Regions from separate parts of the Peribacillus sp. FW305-BF15 genome, predicted to be linked through region 3. Evidence: predicted binding sites of a transcription regulator. Region 3 holds the regulator's gene; each other region holds the start of a gene.
The links. The regulator LexA, encoded in region 3, represses DNA repair genes until DNA is damaged. The targets are predictions, from matches to a motif close to CGAACATATGTTCG.
Positions count from the first base shown of each region.

Region 1: the regulator LexA is predicted to act here: its motif matches at 2,273-2,286, upstream of AC3WLU_RS11105 (Y-family DNA polymerase).
Region 2: the regulator LexA is predicted to act here: its motif matches at 3,946-3,959, upstream of recA (recombinase RecA).

Region 1 covers NZ_JBYSYV010000009.1:11,799-18,158, forward strand. The annotation lists gene AC3WLU_RS11090 (SDR family NAD(P)-dependent oxidoreductase) at 1-537, shown strand, start outside; gene AC3WLU_RS11095 (hypothetical protein) at 687-1,214, shown strand; gene AC3WLU_RS11100 (C40 family peptidase) at 1,266-1,925, opposite strand; gene AC3WLU_RS11105 (Y-family DNA polymerase) at 2,340-3,599, shown strand; gene AC3WLU_RS11110 (YolD-like family protein) at 3,634-3,966, shown strand; gene AC3WLU_RS11115 (iron-sulfur cluster biosynthesis family protein) at 3,963-4,505, shown strand; gene AC3WLU_RS11120 (alpha/beta hydrolase) at 4,548-5,450, opposite strand; gene AC3WLU_RS11125 (YqkE family protein) at 5,581-5,841, shown strand; gene AC3WLU_RS11130 (MarR family winged helix-turn-helix transcriptional regulator) at 5,985-6,360, shown strand, end outside.
Region 2 covers NZ_JBYSYV010000008.1:18,837-25,196, forward strand. The annotation lists gene AC3WLU_RS10015 (TIGR00282 family metallophosphoesterase) at 1-687, opposite strand, end outside; gene rny (ribonuclease Y) at 841-2,400, opposite strand; gene recA (recombinase RecA) at 2,754-3,800, opposite strand; gene AC3WLU_RS10030 (competence/damage-inducible protein A) at 4,149-5,381, opposite strand; gene pgsA (CDP-diacylglycerol--glycerol-3-phosphate 3-phosphatidyltransferase) at 5,405-5,989, opposite strand; gene AC3WLU_RS10040 (helix-turn-helix domain-containing protein) at 6,154-6,360, opposite strand, start outside.
Region 3 covers NZ_JBYSYV010000016.1:93,012-99,371, reverse strand. The annotation lists gene tkt (transketolase) at 1-650, opposite strand, end outside; gene AC3WLU_RS17700 (DUF896 domain-containing protein) at 880-1,113, opposite strand; gene AC3WLU_RS17695 (YneB family resolvase-like protein) at 1,179-1,835, opposite strand; gene yneA (cell division suppressor protein YneA) at 1,855-2,166, opposite strand; gene lexA (transcriptional repressor LexA) at 2,321-2,944, shown strand; gene AC3WLU_RS17680 (esterase/lipase family protein) at 3,422-4,954, opposite strand; gene AC3WLU_RS17675 (helix-turn-helix transcriptional regulator) at 5,686-5,910, opposite strand; gene AC3WLU_RS17670 (LexA family protein) at 6,045-6,360, shown strand, end outside.

The sequences.
Region 1 (6,360 bases), on a different contig from region 3:
GATGTGTTGGTCAACAATGCTGGTTTCGGCACGTTTAAAGAAGCGCAGGATACGGAATTAAATGAAACGAAAGCAATGTTTGCTGTCAACGTCATTGGCTTAATGGCCTGCACAAAGCTGGTTCTGCCGTATATGAAGCAGAGAAAATCGGGGCATATCATCAATATCGCTTCACAGGCCGGTAAAATAGCCACTCCTAAATCAACATTGTACTCTTCTACCAAGTTCGCAGTTCTTGGCTATTCAAACGCACTTCGGCTCGAAGTGATGGAAGATCATGTTTTTGTGACCACAGTCAATCCTGGCCCTATAGAAACGAATTTCTTTAACATTGCGGATGAATCAGGTACATACTTAAAGAACGTTGAAAAATTCATGCTTAAGCCTGGAGATGTCGCTGCTAAAATCGTAGCGGCGATGCTGACCAACAAGAGGGAAATCAATCTCCCTGGCTGGATGAATTTAGCTGGGAAATGGTATAACATGTTTCCGAAGATCACCGAAACTTTAGGAAAAAAAGCATTTTTTAAAAAGTAGGCTAGTCTTTCGATTCCAGATGAAAATTGGTCCAATAATAGGTAAAGGGGAATGTCGATGACATTCCCCTTTTGAATTAAGCGAAGTTATCATATGAATGGGTAACTATTTCATGGGGAATCCGTCTATTTCTATTAGGAGGGATTTTCATGAAGATGATTGTAAACCTTTATATATATTTATTCGTCGCCTTTATACTGGGCAGCTGTCAATCCCCCGATTGGAACATGGATGAATCCATTGATAAAGGGGAAGAAGGTTTCATTACGGATCTTGACGATAAGAGGATTTTGATTAAAGGGACGTACTATAAGGTGACTAATGATACATATATTCAAGATCAACATGGTAATGACCTTGATTATTCCGAACTGGAAATTGGGATGAAAGTGAAACCATGGCACCGGGGCGGGGTGAAGAAATCATTTCCTGGGAAAGCGGAAGCTGAATTGATTCTGGTTTTGACGGATGAAAACAGCTTAGCCGAACAAAGGGCGGTCATTGCTGCCCTCGATCATGTCAGCAAAGCGGAAAGTGAGCGATTCATGGTTCTCGAAGTCGTCCATTTACCCTCAGAGCATGTTTATAATATCGAAATGATGAATCGTTCCAACTTGGATTCTTCATTCATGGTGACAGTTGAGGATGTAACGGATGAAATATTATATATAAAATAAAACAACCGGACTGAATCACTTTGAATTTTGTCCGGTTGTTTGTCCTGGATTTTATAAAGTTTTCGCACCTAAATATTTTGGTTTCCAATAAGAATTATCCATATCCGTAATGGTTATTCCTTTAGAAGACGTAGCACTAATGAATTGGCCGTTTCCGATATAGATTCCAACATGGGATACTCCTGTTCTTCCAGAAGAAGTATCAAAGAATACAAGATCACCCTTAGCTGGTGAAGATACTTTTAAACCTGTATTGGAATAGAGCAAGGATGTTGTACGCGGTAAGGTAATTCCTTGAGATTTCTGGAATACGTAATAGACGAAGCCTGAGCAGTCAAATCCAGTTGGTGTTGTTCCGCCCCATTTGTAGGGTTTGCCTATTAAGGTTTTTGCATAGCTGATCAAGCTAGTATTATTGACTTTATAAACACCAAGCGCATTAAATGTGCCTCGGCCGGCAATTCCGTCGGCAGTCAACCCTTTGGCTTTTTGGAATTTTTTTACTGCTGATACAGAATAGGTGCCGTAATATGTAGTCAGTGAACCTGAATATGTGAAATAACCTTTGGTTTTTAATAGTTGTTGTAGTTGTTTGACATCACTATGTGTCATTCCGGGTCTGAGGGTTTGGTCTCCAATATTGGCAAAGGCTTGCAGTGGGGTTAGCATCATGGCAGATGCAACAGCAGCTGAAGCGATCCATTTCTTCATAATTTTCATTTCCTCTCTATCTATCTCTCTATTATTTCTTAACAATATTATCCTACAATACCATTATGACAAATAGACATAATTTTGGTTACAGTTTCATTACAAAAAATGAGCATTAAGACTGGCTTCCAAGTAGACGAAAGTCTGTTGAAAAGGGTGGAGGGATTTTAAAAAATCGAGCATATGGACCTACTTAAAATTATTCAAGCTACCAATTAATCTTTTTCAAAAAAACAATTTGGATATTCGGTTTAAATTTGGTATTTTATCCATTTTTAGTATCTATTATATTTTTCAAGGAAATTACAATAAAAAGTAGAAATTTGTATGAAAACTTCCATTGAATAAGAACGTATATTCGGTTAAAGTTATGAATATAATAAAGCGAACGTATATTCTTGTTAGGGTGAAGAAATGATGGATTATGGGACGATGCCGAAACAATCAATTATGTGTATCGATATGAAAAGTTTTTATGCAAGCTGTTCAGCGGTCATGCTTGGTCTGGACCCGCTTGATTGTTATTTGGCGGTGGTTGGTGATTTGGAGAGGACAGGGAGCATTGTGCTCGCGGCTTCTCCAAAGATGAAGAAGGAATTTGGCATCAAGACAGGTTCGCGGATGTTTGAGATCCCGAATGACCCGAGGATTGTCGTCGTTGAACCTAAAATGGCGACTTATTTAAGGGTTTCGACGGAAATCACCCGCTTGTTCAACCGTTATGTGCCAAAAGAAGCGATTCACGTATATAGTGTGGACGAAAGTTTTGTGAAAGTCGATGGTGCTGCTTCTTTATGGGGAGATGCCCGCATGATAGCTGAAAAGATAAAAGATGAAATTGAACGGGAATTACAGCTCCCCTGTGCCATTGGAATTGGACCGAATATGCTCATGGCAAAACTTTGCCTTGATTTGGAAGCCAAACATAAAGGGATTGCGGAATGGAAGTATGAGGATGTGCCAAGCAAACTTTGGCCGATTTCCCCGCTTCGTGAAATGTGGGGGATCGGCAGGCGCGTAGAAAAAACCCTTCATGGAATGGGTATATTTACGGTTGGGCAGCTTGCCAATTATGATCTTGAATTACTTGAAGCGAAGTTTGGAATTATGGGCAATCAGCTTTACCACCATGCCTGGGGAATAGATTTATCCGATATGGGGGCAGCGATCATCGAAGGGCAGGTCAGCTTCGGCAAAAGTCAAATCCTGTTGCGGGATTATAAGGATGAGCATGAGGTAAAGCAGGTCATGCTGGAAATTTGCGAAGAAGTTGGAAGAAGGGCACGCACCCATCGTAAGGCAGGAAGAACGGTGAGCCTAGGCATTGGTTACAGCAAGGATGAGTTTGGCGGAGGTTTCCATCGTTCGCGTTCGATTAACGAACCGACCAACATCACGATGGAGTTATATAAAGTTTGCCTGGAGCTTTTCCATGAGAACTATAAGCAAAAAACGGTTCGAAGCATAGAGGTCAGACTCTCGAATATTGTGGATGATAATGAAATGCAGCTGACTCTATTTGATGCTTCGCGCTGGAAGAAGCGGGAATTGAGTTACACGGTTGATCGAATCCGCCACAAATATGGAGCCAAGTCGTTATTGCGTGCCGTTTCGTATACAGAAGCAGGTACAGCCGTATACCGAAGCAAGCTGCTTGGTGGGCATAAGGCGTAAGGCGTAAGGCTGACTTTGAAAGGAGGGAAAAGAAATGATTCGTGATCGCGGCCGTATCAAATGGACATCGATGATGTTGCCGGAACATGTGAAGATGCTCCGTGATTGGGCGGTGGAGGATGGCTATGAAACGAAGCGCATCCTGGATGAGCAGCAACTGGAAGAAATGAATGCGGTAATGGGGGAAGCGATGGAGGAAAGAAAGGATGTCACGATTGCTCATTATGAAGGAAACCGGTATCAGCTGTTAATCGGTAGGATCCATTATTATAATGAGCTCACCCAAAAGCTTCATATCGTTGACCGGTTTGAGCAGGCTCACTATATCAGGCTTTCCGATATAGCGGATGTAAGGATAATGGAATGATGAGCGGAAGGGCTGTTCCCCAAGGGACAGCCTTTCAAAACGGCATCGTGTTGAAAGGTATCACGGAGGAGTATGAGAATCGGCATTTGTTAGCACCGTCAATGAAGAAAGTGATTTTCGTGTCGGCTGACGCTTGCAAAGGAGGCAGTTTCTTTAACAGAAACGTTTTTATCGTTTATAATGGGGGAATGCAAAGACATCGGGAGGCAGCAATCATGTATATTGAATGGACGGAAACAGCGGCTGGGAAAATAGCCGGTAAGGTACAGGGACAAGAAGGATATTTACAGTTGAAATATGATACTGATGGCTGCGGCTGCGTGGTAAGTGGTGTGACGGCGCTATGGTGGGTCAACGAACCTGAAGAAGGTACCGAAAAAGTGGAAACGAACGGAATTCCGCTATATGTTGAGAAATCAAAAATGATTTTTCTTGATGAAGTCATGAAAATAGACTTTGTTCCGGAAGCGAACAGCTTTCAATTAAAAAGTCCGAATCAAATCTTAAATCCGAGGATGAGCTTTTTTAATAAAATCTAACTAAAGCAAAAGAGGGGATCGTGGACACCCTCTCTTTTCTTCTCAGACAAGTTTTTTTAGAAACTGATCGATTTGGTCTTCGTATTCTTTTGGATTTTCATTATAAGATTGAGCGTGGGCCCCTTTTTTAGCGATGTACAGCTGTTTTGGGCCCTCTTTTGCTGCATATAATTCCGCTGTCATGGAAGCGGGAATGAAACTGTCATTTTCACTATGGATGAAGAGCACGGGTTTTAGGATATTTTTCATATAATCGATTGGGGACACTTCATTGGTCCAATATCCGTCACGGAGTTTGATGAACGTACGCCCGAGCGGAAATACGGTCCAAGAAGGAAATGGGACTTCATGCTTGAGCTTGTGTTTGATCTGATCCTCGAAGTTCGAAAATGGACAGTCGGCAATGTAAAAATCAGCACCATCTTCAAGCATTCCGGCATATAAAAGCAGGGTTACGGCCCCCATGGATTCTCCATGAATGCCAATATGAAGGTCGGGCCCTTTACGTCTTTTCAATTCATCGATTACGGCCTTCAGGTCGAATTTTTCATAATGTCCATAACTGCTCGTCTTGCCGCCGGAATCCCCATGCCGGCGGTGGTCATAAATGATCGCATTGAAGCCCCGCTTAAGAAAAATGTTCATGTACTTAATCGAATTGACTTTGTTCTCCGTCACACCATGAGAAATGACCACCCACTTTTTAGTGTCATGCGGTTCGATAAACAAGCATTTCAAGGAATATCCGGATGGTGACGATACCCAAATTTCCGATTTAGGCAGATTATTAAAATCCTCCGTGATCAGGCGTTTAGCCATGATTTCACGATTTTGGATAAAATCATCTTCCTTCTTTTTCATATACATGATCCGATTGGAAAAATAAAGGCCGACGCCGATGATATACGCTAGGATTCCAGCCAGTGTAAACCACCATTTCTTCATGAAAGGACCTCCTCGAATGATTTTCTTTATTTTACCATGAGGGAAATGGGAAAACACTGTTTGAAAACCATGATGAGGAAAACGGCAGTCGTGATATAATTATTTCATAAATGGCCAGGAGGTTTTAAGGATGAAAAAGAAACAGCCGCGAAAACAAAGTCAAAGCAAAAACCAAGATAAAGATTCATCTTCATTGAAACTCGGTGATATGATCAATCAAGATATCATGTCCCAGCTTCGTCAAAAGCAAAAAGAACTTAATGAGGCTGAACAAGAGAAAAGGGAAGCGGAAGAAGAAAAAAAACGTGAAGAAAGAAAGCAGCGGGAGAAGAATAAATCATTCGAAGAACTATTGGGTGAAAGCAATCTGAACTGGAAGAACTATAAATAGAACAGGGAGCAGTTAAAATTTTAAAAGGGCTGGCTCCCTTTTTCTGTTCAGGAATTCCTTTATTTTATAAAGTATAACGATTATATTAAAGATAAGTTCGATATGCTTTCATATCGGATGGACTACTATTAGCTGGTGATGGGATGCAAAATAAAATAGAAAAAGTGCTGGAAGACCAATTATGTTTCCTGCTTTATGCAAGTTCGCGGGAAATGACGAAGAAATATAAACCGTTGCTTGATAAACTTGAAGTGACATATCCTCAATATCTTGTTCTGCTTCTATTATGGGAACAGGATACACTTACAGTAAAAAAACTTGGGGAGCTCCTTGCCCTCGACTCAGGAACGCTTACCCCCATGTTGAAACGAATGGAGCAGAATGGCTTGATTGTCCGTGAACGTTCCACTGAAGATGAACGGTCTGTCATGATTAAGCTGACGGAAAAGGGACTTGGTTTACAGGCAGAGGCCTGTTTCATTCCCGATCGCATTTCGGCAATGTCGGGTGAGGATAAGA
Region 2 (6,360 bases), on a different contig from region 3:
TTTTGGGACTTCGAAACGAACTGGAAGGCTGGTCAGGAACCGATGGATGACTGCCTCTCTTTCCATACCAAGGATGCCATCATATGGTCCTGTCATGCCTACATCTGATATGTAAGCGGTGCCTGCAGGTAATATACGGTTATCTGCTGTCTGGACGTGTGTGTGTGTACCAACGACTGCTGTAACCTTACCATCCAGGAACCAACCCATGGCTTGCTTTTCACTTGTCGCTTCACCATGAAAATCGACAAAGATAATCGGTGTCTTTTTTCGAGCCTCCGCCACTAGTTCTTCCGCCTTTTTAAACGGACAGTCCAAATCCGGCATGAACGTTCTCGCTTGCAAATTGATGACCGCTATTTCATGCTGGTTAAATTTTAAAAATTTCATACCTTCTCCGGGTACCCCGTCTGGAAAGTTTGCTGGACGGACAAGATATTTCGCTTCATCAATAAAGTTGAAAATATCACGATTATCCCATGTATGGTTTCCCATGGTCACTGCCTGCGCTCCCCACTCTAAAAAACTGCGGTAAATCTTTTCTGTAATCCCCCGGCCACTTGCTGCATTCTCGCCATTGATGACCGTGATATGCGGACGATACTTTTCTTTTAACTTAGGAAGGTATTCTTGGATCATGTCACGACCTGGAGATCCCACTACATCCCCTATAAATAGCAATTTCATTGTAAAACCCTTTCTGGATTCACCTGATTATATGAATTATTCAAGTATGTATTGTAACATAATTGGGGGTAATTATAAGAATTATGCTTAACGATTCATATCGGAAAAAGAAAAAAACGAAGTGGTTTGCACCACTTCGTCTTTCACTAACAATTATTTGGCATATTCGACTGCTCTTGTTTCACGGATGACCGTGACTTTTATATGACCTGGGTAATCGAGCTCTTCTTCAATCCTTTTCCGGATATCACGTGCGAGTCGATGTGCCGAAAGGTCATCGATTTGTTCTGGTTTCACTAGAATCCGCACTTCTCGTCCGGCTTGAATCGCAAAAGATTTCTCCACTCCATCATAGGACTCGGAAATTTCCTCAAGCTTTTCAAGTCTTCTAATGTAATTTTCAAGCGTTTCACTTCTTGCTCCCGGTCTTGCAGCTGATAATGCATCAGCGGCAGCCACAAGCACTGAAATGATGGAAGTTGGTTCCGTATCGCCATGATGTGAAGCGATGCTGTTAATGACAGTTGGATGCTCTTTATATTTGGTTGCTAATTCAACGCCAATTTCAACGTGACTGCCTTCCACTTCATGATCGATCGCTTTCCCAATATCATGCAATAAACCTGCACGGCGGGCAAGAACTTCATCCTCACCGAGCTCAGCGGCCAGTAAACCTGAAAGCTGGGCCACTTCAATTGAATGTTTAAGTACGTTTTGCCCATAACTGGTACGGAATTTCAAACGTCCTAGTATTTTGATGAGATCTGGATGGAGACCGTGAACTCCAACTTCAAAAGTAGTCTGTTCACCAATTTCACGAATATGTTCATCTACCTCACGTCTTGCTTTGTCAACCATTTCTTCAATGCGAGCCGGATGGATCCGTCCGTCCTGAACAAGTTTCTCAAGAGCCAAGCGTGCCGTTTCCCGTCTAATTGGATCGAATCCAGATAAAATGACAGCTTCAGGAGTATCATCAATAATAAGGTCAATACCTGTTAGCGTTTCTAACGTCCGGATATTTCGTCCTTCACGTCCGATTATCCGTCCTTTCATTTCATCGTTTGGAAGATTTACTACAGAAACGGTGGTCTCTGCAACATGATCAGCCGCACAACGCTGAATGGCAAGAGAAAGGACTTCTTTTGCTTTTTTATCAGCTTCTTCTTTGGCACGGGTATCACTTTCTTTAATCATAAGCGCTACATCGTGAGCAAGCTCGTTTTCCATTCGGTCTATAATGATTGCTTTAGCCTCTTCACGAGTTAAACCGGAAACACGTTCAAGCTCTGTTTGCTGCTTACGAACCATCTCTTCCACTTTGCTTTCCATCTCTTCAATATGCTGTTGTCTTTGGTTTAGAGAATCATCTTTTTTCTCCAAAAGGCTCTCACGTTTGTCTAACGTTTCATCCTTACGGTCCAGATTCTCTTCTCTTTGCAATAACCGATTTTCTTGTTTTTGTAATTCGTTCCTTCTTTCACGGGCTTCCCGATCCGAATCGGCACGAACTTTATGAATTTCATCTTTTGCTTCCAACAAGGCTTCTTTCTTAAGTGCTTCCGCTTCACGTTTTGCATCCTCAAGGATGTGTTCTGCAGAGCCCTTTGCCCCTGCTATTCTACTCTCAAATTTTGATTTGTGAATAAAATAACCAACAACTGCACCGACGATTAGGCCAAGCAAAGTGAAGATGATTGTCATGGGTTCCATCGTTTCACCTCCCCTTGCTATGAACTTTTTACATAAAATGTTGAACTGTCGGCAAGTACATTGCACATAAATTCAATATACAGCACTTAATTTTCAAAATTTTAGTTTGAAAAATTGTAAAATATACATATTAATTGTATAGTTGAGAATTTTTATTGTCAAGCGTTTGTCCCTTATGTATCAATGATTATTCAAGTTTTCTTAATATTAACCATCATAATGTACAGCATACATTATGGAAGCAGTCTGTAAATCTGATTACAATGCCATTTAATCCGCTGAAAATTTCGCATTTTTCTTAAAATATACATAAAAGGCCTAAGCGAATAAGCTTAGGCCTTTTCCAAATATCATTAATCAAGCAATTCAAAATGCTCTTCTGTTTCATTTTCTTCTGGTGGTAATTCATGCTCTCCATCAAGATTATAGTGATCTCTGATTTTCTGAGAAATTTCCTGAGCGATATCCTGATTTTCTTTCAGGAAAAGCTTCGCATTTTCACGGCCTTGTCCGACACGCTCTTCATTGTATGAATACCATGAGCCGCTTTTAAGGACGATATCAAGGTCTGCACCCATATCGATGATTTCACCTTCCTGCGAAATCCCTTGACCATACATGATGTCAACTTCAGCTTGGCGGAATGGTGGAGCAACCTTGTTTTTTACAACTTTGATTTTCGTTTTATTACCGACGATTTCATTACCTTGTTTTAATTGCTCCGCACGGCGCACTTCCAGACGAACAGTTGAATAGAACTTCAGTGCCCGGCCTCCCGGAGTCGTTTCTGGATTCCCAAACATAACACCGATTTTTTCACGGACTTGGTTAATGAAAATGGCAATGGTATTTGATTTATTAATGGAACCAGACAGTTTTCTAAGTGCCTGAGACATCATCCGGGCTTGGAGACCCATATGGGAATCTCCCATTTCGCCTTCGATTTCAGCTTTTGGTACAAGTGCCGCCACGGAGTCAATGACAATGATATCTACCGCTCCGCTTCGAACTAACGCTTCAGCGATCTCTAGGGCCTGTTCACCCGTATCAGGCTGTGAAAGCAGTAACTCATCGATATTCACACCAAGTTTTTCTGAATATGCTGGATCTAAAGCATGCTCGGCATCAATGAATGCAGCCGTTCCGCCAGTCTTTTGTACCTCTGCAATGGCATGTAATGCTACAGTCGTTTTACCGGAGCTTTCAGGTCCATATATCTCAATGACCCGGCCTCTTGGATATCCGCCTACTCCCAACGCTACGTCCAATGCTAAAGAACCGCTTGAGATCGTTGAAATTCTACGATCAGTCTGTTCCCCAAGTTTCATAATCGAACCTTTACCAAATTGTTTCTCAATTTGTTTTAACGCCATATCTAAAGCCGCTTGACGATCACTCACTTAATTTCCTCCTCTATATTCAACTAATCGGCTGTCCGATTAAAGGTGTACTTACGTTAGCAATTATTCGAGTTCAAGGTTTGTACCCTGTCTCAAAACCTATCTTTACTATATACTCTTTTTACTATTTTGCCAAGCAAAAAGTCGAACATTCATTCGTTTTTTTCTTTCGGGATATTCTTTGTAAAAAAGCGTTTTAGCTTAAGGAAATTTCCATTTCGCTTCACTTACTCCCTAAAAAATACATTTTTATTGAATTAACTTTTTTCTTTTTTCCCTATTTTTCAAGAAACAAACTTCTAAAACCAAATAAAAAGCAGAGCTGTATTAAAGCTCTGCTTATGGCGTTTATAAATCCCTTAATAGGTAATGACAGCCGTATTTCACACTCCGAATACGGTTTTGCGCCCTGCTACCGGAAAGATTCAACTCCTTGAAATGAGTGTTTCCATCGCGATAGGAAATGCCAATAAATACTGTACCAACAGGCTTGCCTTCTTGTTCATCCGGCCCTGCAACACCCGTAAAGCTTATGCCTACATCCGTATCGAGCTTACTCCGGACATTAGAGGCCATTTCCATTGCACACTCACCGCTGACCACCCCATACTCAGATATGGTATCATCACTGACGCTGAGGACATTGGACTTCGCATCATTCGTATAGCAGACCATTCCGCCCTTGAAGACTTTACCGGCGCCCGGGATGGTTGTCAGCTGTTCTTGGAACATCCCCCCGGTCAAGCTTTCAGCTGCTGCGATTGAAAGCTTGCGGACCGTTAATTCTTTTACAAGTTCCTTTATTAGCGAAGTATTATCACTTCCATAATGGAACTTGCCGACCCTGCCAAGAATTTCTTTTTCCGTTTCTAAAATAAGTTCTTCGCATTTTTCTTTGGAAGGGCCTTTGGCGGTGATCCTTAACGTCACTTCCCCTTCGGCTGCCAGCGGAGCGATTGTCGGATTCGTTTGATTGACAAGGAGATCTTCAATCACCGTTTCCAGTTCGGCTTCACCTATACCGTAGAACCGTAAAACCTTGGAATCGATCCGTTCATGCTTTTCCAATTTATTCATGATCTTTTCATAACCATAACTTAAAAACATCGGCTCCATTTCACTTGGTGGACCAGGCAGGAGCATATATGTAATCCCGGATTTGGACAAAACCATTCCTGGGGCCATGCCATGATCGTTTGCCAACACTTCACTGCCTTCTAAGACAAGGGCCTGCTTTTTGTTGTTTTCCGTCATCGGCCGTTCCCGTTTTTGGAAGTAAGCTTCAATGGATTGCAAAGCTTCATCATTAAAAACGAGCTTTTTCCCGATATGGCGAGCAATCGTTTCTTTCGTTAAGTCATCTTTGGTAGGACCAAGCCCACCGGTAAAAACAATCAAGTTCGCCCTCGATTCAGCGATTTCTATAGCTTGTTGTAATCGACGGTCGTTATCCCCGACCACAGTATGGTAAAAAACGTTGATCCCCATTTCCGCAAACTGCTGCGATAAGAATCTTCCATTAGTGTTATTGATTTGACCTAAAAGAAGCTCTGAGCCCACTGCAATGATTTCTGCATCCATCTTTTCAAAACCACCATTCGTTTTTACTTTGAATTAACAAATACTTCTTTGTTTTTTATAAAATAATCCAAACCTGACCAGATTGTAAAGATTAATGCAATCCATAATGCGATATTGGCAAATGGAAGTGAAATGAGGGCAAATGGAAGGTTATGCAGCAATAAAGCCGAAATAGAAACAATTTGTGCCCATGTTTTAATTTTACCTAGCTGGTTCGCTGCAACCACTTCCCCTGTACCCGCTAACACCAAACGCAATCCAGTGACTGCAAATTCGCGACTTATGATCACGATGGCAATCCAAGATTGACCGTACATTAAATCCAGATCAACCAAAACGATTAAGGCAGCCGAAACAAGAAGTTTATCTGCCAATGGATCTAAAAATTTCCCTAAATCAGTAATCATATTATATTTTCTGGCAAAATGGCCATCGATCCAATCCGTAGTGGAAGCGATTATAAAGAGGATGGCTCCAGCCAGGTGTGCCACTGGCAAACTGTATTCTCCCCAAGCCAGAGTCCCCCATGAAAAAGGAACGAGCATGATGATTAAAAATACTGGTATTAAACAGATTCTTGCTACTGTAATCTTATTAGGCAGATTCAAAACTTTTACCTCCAAAATTTACGCCTGCCATTCGGGCCTGCGTCTTAGATCTAAAATAATGCTTATATGTATAATTTAACTCAAAATCCAATCTTATATGCCGAGTGGATCATTTCCCGCCGCCTTACCATTAAATAGAGCAAAAATAGTCATCTATAAGATGACTATTCGGCTTTCGTAAATTGTATCGTAACCAATTGCGTATTCACTTCAGTCGGTGAAATGGAATACTCCAGCTTCTCATCATTCACATAAATCTCTGTTTCATATGCCCTGCCTATATTGATGACAGCTTCTTTTTCATTGGTGAAATCAATTTCCTGGCTTTTGTCCTTTTCGATAGTGCCTTGGAAAAGTAATTTACCTTCACC
Region 3 (6,360 bases):
ACGCGGATATATTGCCATCCATAAGATTTGAACCGGTCTGCTACGCTTTCACTAAATGATTGACTTAAGTCGCCGTCAAGGGAAATATCATTAGAATCATATAAAACAACAAGTCTTCCCAGTTGTAGATGTCCAGCTAATGAAGCGGCTTCTGCAGAAACACCTTCCATTAAATCTCCATCCCCACAAATGCTATATGTATAATGATCGACCACATTATAAGAATCGCGGTTATAGCTTTCTGCCAAGTGACGTTCTGCCATTGCCATTCCGACTGCCATTGCGATACCTTGTCCAAGCGGCCCGGTAGTTGCATCCACACCAGCCGTATGTCCGAATTCAGGATGTCCTGGAGTTTTACTGCCCCATTGACGGAAGCTTTTCAAATCATCGATAGATAAGCCATAGCCTGATAAATGAAGAAGGCTGTATAACAGCATAGAACCATGTCCAGCTGAAAGAACAAAGCGATCTCTATTAAACCAATCTGGATTTTTCGGGTTATGGTTCATATATTCGGTCCATAGTTTATACGCCATTGGCGCAGCCCCCATTGGCATACCTGGATGGCCGGAATTAGCCTTTTCAATTGCATCAATTGATAATGTACGAATCGTATTGATAGAAAGTGCATCTAATTTATCTAACATATTGTAAAAACATCCCTTCCTGTAATGTACCTCTTTATATTATAGTGACAAGCATAATATCACAACTAAAATCACTATTTAATGCCCCAATATTACAATTTTCTAGGAATAAGAAGTCACCTATTTAGATTAAACTAAATAGGAGAATACATACATGAATGCACTCTCTTTTTACTCCAAAATGCCAAAGAATCCTCAAATGGAATATTCCATCAGAAGAATCCAAGCATTAATGTAAATTTCGTTTTTCTTTTATATTTTTTATCTTTTGAGGAGTGACGTCATTACCCTCTGGATCCACGACTTTCACATGCTCCAACGTGTCGGACATGGATTTTCTGAATGTTTCCAAATACTCACTTCTCAATTGGGTTTGCTCTTTCGCTTCAACTTCCGTCAAGCCTTCACCCTTTGCCTTTTTAGAAAGTTCATTTATACGGGCTATTTTTTCTTTTGATAACATAATTTCGCTCCTTCATAATCTGCGGATATTGTCATGGTATTAAAAAAAAAGCGAAATTACAAGTTCTATGATTTACTTTCCTTTGTATTCATTTGATGTTCGAGAAAACGCCTGTTCACAGTAGCCTTAGATACATTGTATCCAAAGCCCCTTAATGTGGCTGCGATTTCCGAGAATGTTAACCCATTGGCACGCAGTTTAATAATTTCTTCAATAGGAATCTCCATACGATCCCTTCCAGTGGAATTCCTTTGATTCTGAAGATTTTTTTGAGGACGGTACCCTTTTTCAACGGCTCTCATCATTCCGCGCTTTATTTTAAGATTATGTAGTTTCCTTTGATATTCTTCTACAATGCCCACTATCTGAATGACCATGGCATCCGAATCCGATAACTCCAGCTCTCCATCGTGTGAGAGAGTATAAATTTTCACATCTTCTTTAAGGATGACATGGAAAAGGGCTATTTTGGCATTCCCTCTTCCCAGTCTTGTTTCATCCTGGATTAAAAGCACTTCAGCTTCTTTGGTTTTAAATAGTTCGAGCATGTCAAAAATGCCATCCCGATTCAACTCATAACCACTTGCCTGTTCTTTTATAATGGAGACAACTTCCACATCCATCTTTTCAGCCAATTTGACTAATTCATCTTCCTGCCTTGCCAATGATGTTTCCTGTGACTCTTTTTCGGTGCTGACCCTACAATAGATTACCGCCTTCATAATACCCTACCTTTACTACTTACTGCTCACTGGCCAAATTCTGGACAAGTTCTTCCCCTTTAACCGGTATGACAATGACTTGTCCAGGCTTTATCGAATCCGCACTGACTCCATTATTCTCTTCTATCCAACCAATGAATTCTTTTTTTGTCAAATTTGATTCTTCATATTCTTCGGCAATTCCCCATAGGGTGTCACCCTCGCCTACTTCTATAGAAAGGAAATCCTTTTTTTGATCATTGTTCAATGTACAAGAGAATAAAATTGAAAAGATGAATACTGATCCCGCTAATAGAATCGTATAAATATAATTTTTGTATAATTTTTTCATAATAATCCCTCCAAAGCGAATGTTCGTTCGTATGTTATGATCAAATTATAATACGAACGTTTGTTTCAGTCAACAACAAATTCGAACTTATGTTTGTATAGAGATGGGGGCCATGCTATAATGTAGCAAAGAACATTGGGGAAGAGGTGCACAAATGACAAAACTATCAAAAAGGCAGCAAGATATTCTTGATTTCATTAAAGAAGAGGTCCGCCAAAAAGGGTATCCGCCTTCCGTACGGGAGATTGGCGAAGCAGTGGGACTTGCATCAAGTTCAACAGTACACGGACATTTATCCCGCCTGGAAAGTAAAGGCCTTATTAGACGTGACCCAACCAAGCCAAGGGCCATTGAAATAATGAATTTGGAGGAAGCGAACAATATTCCCAAAGTCAATGTCGTGAACGTGCCGTTACTTGGAAAAGTAACAGCGGGCATGCCGATAACGGCCATTGAGAACATTGAAGAATACTTTCCGCTTCCCGAAAGCATGGTTCCACATGATGACCATGTATTCATGCTGGAAATCATGGGTGAAAGTATGATAGAAGCAGGAATTCATGATGGAGATTATGTCATCGTGAAACAACAAAGCAGTGCCAATAATGGAGATATCGTCGTGGCGATGACGGAAGATGATGAAGCCACTGTAAAACGATTCTTTAAGGAACCGGATTACATAAGGCTTCAGCCTGAGAACTCAAATATGGAACCAATTATTTTACGAGATGTTTCGATACTTGGAAAAGTAATAGGCTTATATAGGCAAATACACTAAAAGCGCTTCCCGCGCTTTTTTTGATTGTTTAATTTATGTCCAGAATTCTCTCAATATGCATATAGAAGAGTAGATATTGAAATATTTTTTAATAGAATCTAGTTTCATGCGAATTTAAACATCCTTTATAAGGGATGAAAGTTACTATCGCCTTTCTCGTAATATTATACTTTGGAAAAAGCTCATTGAAATAAAAAAGAGAGGATTTAAAATCCCCACTTTAATAAGGTTTAGATCGACCAAGTCATTCCACTGTTGAATATGCACTTGTTGACAACCATTTGCAGGTGCAGGGAAAAAAATACATATATTTATTTTGCCCCGATAACAAACTTCCAACCATATCCATCAGAGACCCGTTGAATTAATACTTCAATAAGTAATTACGACCTGGCTGTTTCCATTGGCTGAATTACCATCTCCCTATTTACCCGTACCATCAAAATAATGCCTCCTCAACTAAGAGAAGGCATTTCGTTATTTCTCAATATAGACCGAACGAATCAGCGTCCGGGTTCTTTCAGTACCATCCCCATTTTTTTCCTTAACATCTATTGTTACATTATAAACACCTGACTTAGGTACTTCTGGAAGGGTGCCAGTAAAATTTTCAGTATCCATTGCCTTAATTGAGTTTTTTTCACTAATTTCATTACCGGTTTCATCTATCAGATGAACCAAAAATGTTGTACTGATTGGTCTTTTTTTATCATTCATTGGATTCTTTATTAAAAATTTTGCATCTTTTTGCTTAACTTTACCGGCCATACTTAATGTAATGGGATTCTTTTCGTTAAATTGTGCTGTGAACAGGAAGGCGTCTTTTGGCGATTTAGTCTTCATTCGTACTTTCCAGTCACCAATTTCAAGGTTATTTCTGTAGAATGATTGGATGGTTGCACCATTAAAAAAGGAAGTTTCATTTTTGGCTGAATGAACCTTTAAGGAAGGTGAATACTTTTTATTGGATGGAGAAATCAATTCAACCTCGACATCATTTGAGGCTGTATATATGCTTATATTACCTGGGGCAGCTTCATTTACATGGAAGCTTTGTTCGACCCAGGCATTTTGTTTCAGGACATCACCCAGAACGGTTTGAGCGAGTGCTGTTGTAATGACATCATCTTCAACTCGTTCTTTATAATTGACATGATATGCAGGAATCCCAGCGGTGGATGTGCTTTTTAAATAGGGTTCAATTCTTGAAAATACAGCTGAGCCAACTCGAATATTGTCGTGATCAAAGTTGGGATCCGTAAATAAATGTGTTGCATAGGGTATTTTTGTACTCCATACATTCACTAGTCCATCATTTTCCCCATATGATGATAAATATTGTCCCCCCATTGATAAGGCTGATAGTACCGGGCCTCTGTTCATACCTGCCACAGTGAAATACAAGTTTTTACGAGAGTTGATATGGTTATCCGTGACAGAACGAAATTCAGCCATTTTACCAACTTGTAAAGAATAAGTTCCCTCATCTTTTTGACCTAATAAGGAACCAAGCCAGCCCGCATACCAGCTATAAGCCAAATCAGCTAAGTGAGAACCATGATGTGGGGAGGCTAAAGTGATCACCCTTCCAACATATTGATGTGCTCCATAGTGGACTAGAGCCGCTTGGGTGTCTGGGCCCCCTTTGCTGTGCGCTATAATATTTACTTTTTTGCCCCCGAAATGGTTACTGATTTCTGAAAGCATTTGAGCTAAAAGCCTTCCATTGGCATATTGGCTCACTGACCCATTTCCAGCTGAATCATGAAGCTGAACAAAAACCGTTTGGTAGCCAGCTTCATACGCTTTGGTATACATATCATTGACACCATGATAATCCGTTTCGCCATACCAGCTGGTTGAACTGCCGTTTTTCCCTTGAACAAACACGATCGGTGGTTTGTTTGTATCAAGATTGGGAGGAATACTTCCAAGAAACCAATCCCCTGGACTGAAAGTTTCGGAGGGCGGTTTCAATTTTCCTGCTGAGGAAATGTCTGGCTTTGCCATAAATAATATGGTTAGAATGAGCACAAGAAAAACGACATAATTGATTACATTCCTTTTCAAGGGTTATCTCCTCCAATATCATCTGGAATTTTTTTGAACTCATCCAATTACAAATGCCCAGCTTCCATAGCCTTCATTAGTATATAATTGTACTTTTGCATACCATTACCTGCTATCTTCATAAAGATGGGAGAAAAAAACTAGAAGAAGTTTCATTTATAATAGAGAAAAAGTATGAAGATTTGACTTCCATTCATTTATGTATGTGTCTTTTTCATTTTATGAAGACGTGCTTTGGAGAAAACGGAATGCTGCCAATTCACGAAAATAGAGAACAAGCCCTTATCCTGCATAGGATAAGGGCTTGTTCATCCAGATTAACTTTTCCTTCGAATTTGCCATTGTCCATTTGCTCCTATTCATGGTGTTCAGAAGTCCGCCCTAAACATTAAGTAAATAATTTTCTTTAACGGCAATTGGCTGTCATTATTGGAATCTCAGTAACAATCGTATATTTGCACAAGAAGATTGGATTTGTACACCTTTAACTCCATACACGTATTTTACAAATGTTCTAATGTCAGCAGCTCCTATGCAACTTCAAAAGAATTATTTTCCCTTTCCTCTTTGTTCCCCCTTTCCATCGTTACTTGAATCTTGTCCTATGGAAGTCAGGATTGTATGGATTCAAATGGCCACTCTGTTGAGGAAATGCTGGTTCAATTGAAGTTTTAACTACATTTAAAGTGTAGGTCAGGGTCAAAAAAAATGATATCGTCAATCGAGAATCCTACACATTCAGCAAATAAATAAGCCTTATCGATTCGCAAAGGAATCTTATATTGCTCATAGTCAATGTAAGTCCTCTTGGCCATCTTCAGCACTTTAGCCATTTCATCTTGAGTTAATCCTTTATACTTCCTGGCTTGTTTAAGTGTGAACTTAACGCTTGTCATATCTTGTCACCCCCTATCTAAAAAAATAATATCACACTTGAAGTATAGTTACCAACATTTTTTCGCAAAATTCACGCACTTTTCGTTTACTCACTTTCACTCATAGTGTATATTCAAGTAAGAGGTGAAGAAATATGCACATTGGTGAACGGATTAAAATGTTAAGAAAAGAAAGAAAAATGACACAAGAAGATTTGGCAAAAGTATTAAAAGTAGCTCCTACGGCAGTATCAGCTTGGGAATCCGGACGGAATAAACCTTTAATGGATAAATTGAGCATGATGTCCACTTGTTTTGAAATACCGCTATCCCACCTCATTGAAGGAGCGCCTATCGTTAGAAATAATCCTGGAATGGAATTCCTAAATGAAAAAAATGTAAGATTAATTGGTGTCTACGGAAATATCCCCGCTGGAGAGCCTAATTTCACCAACGAATATATAGAAGCGT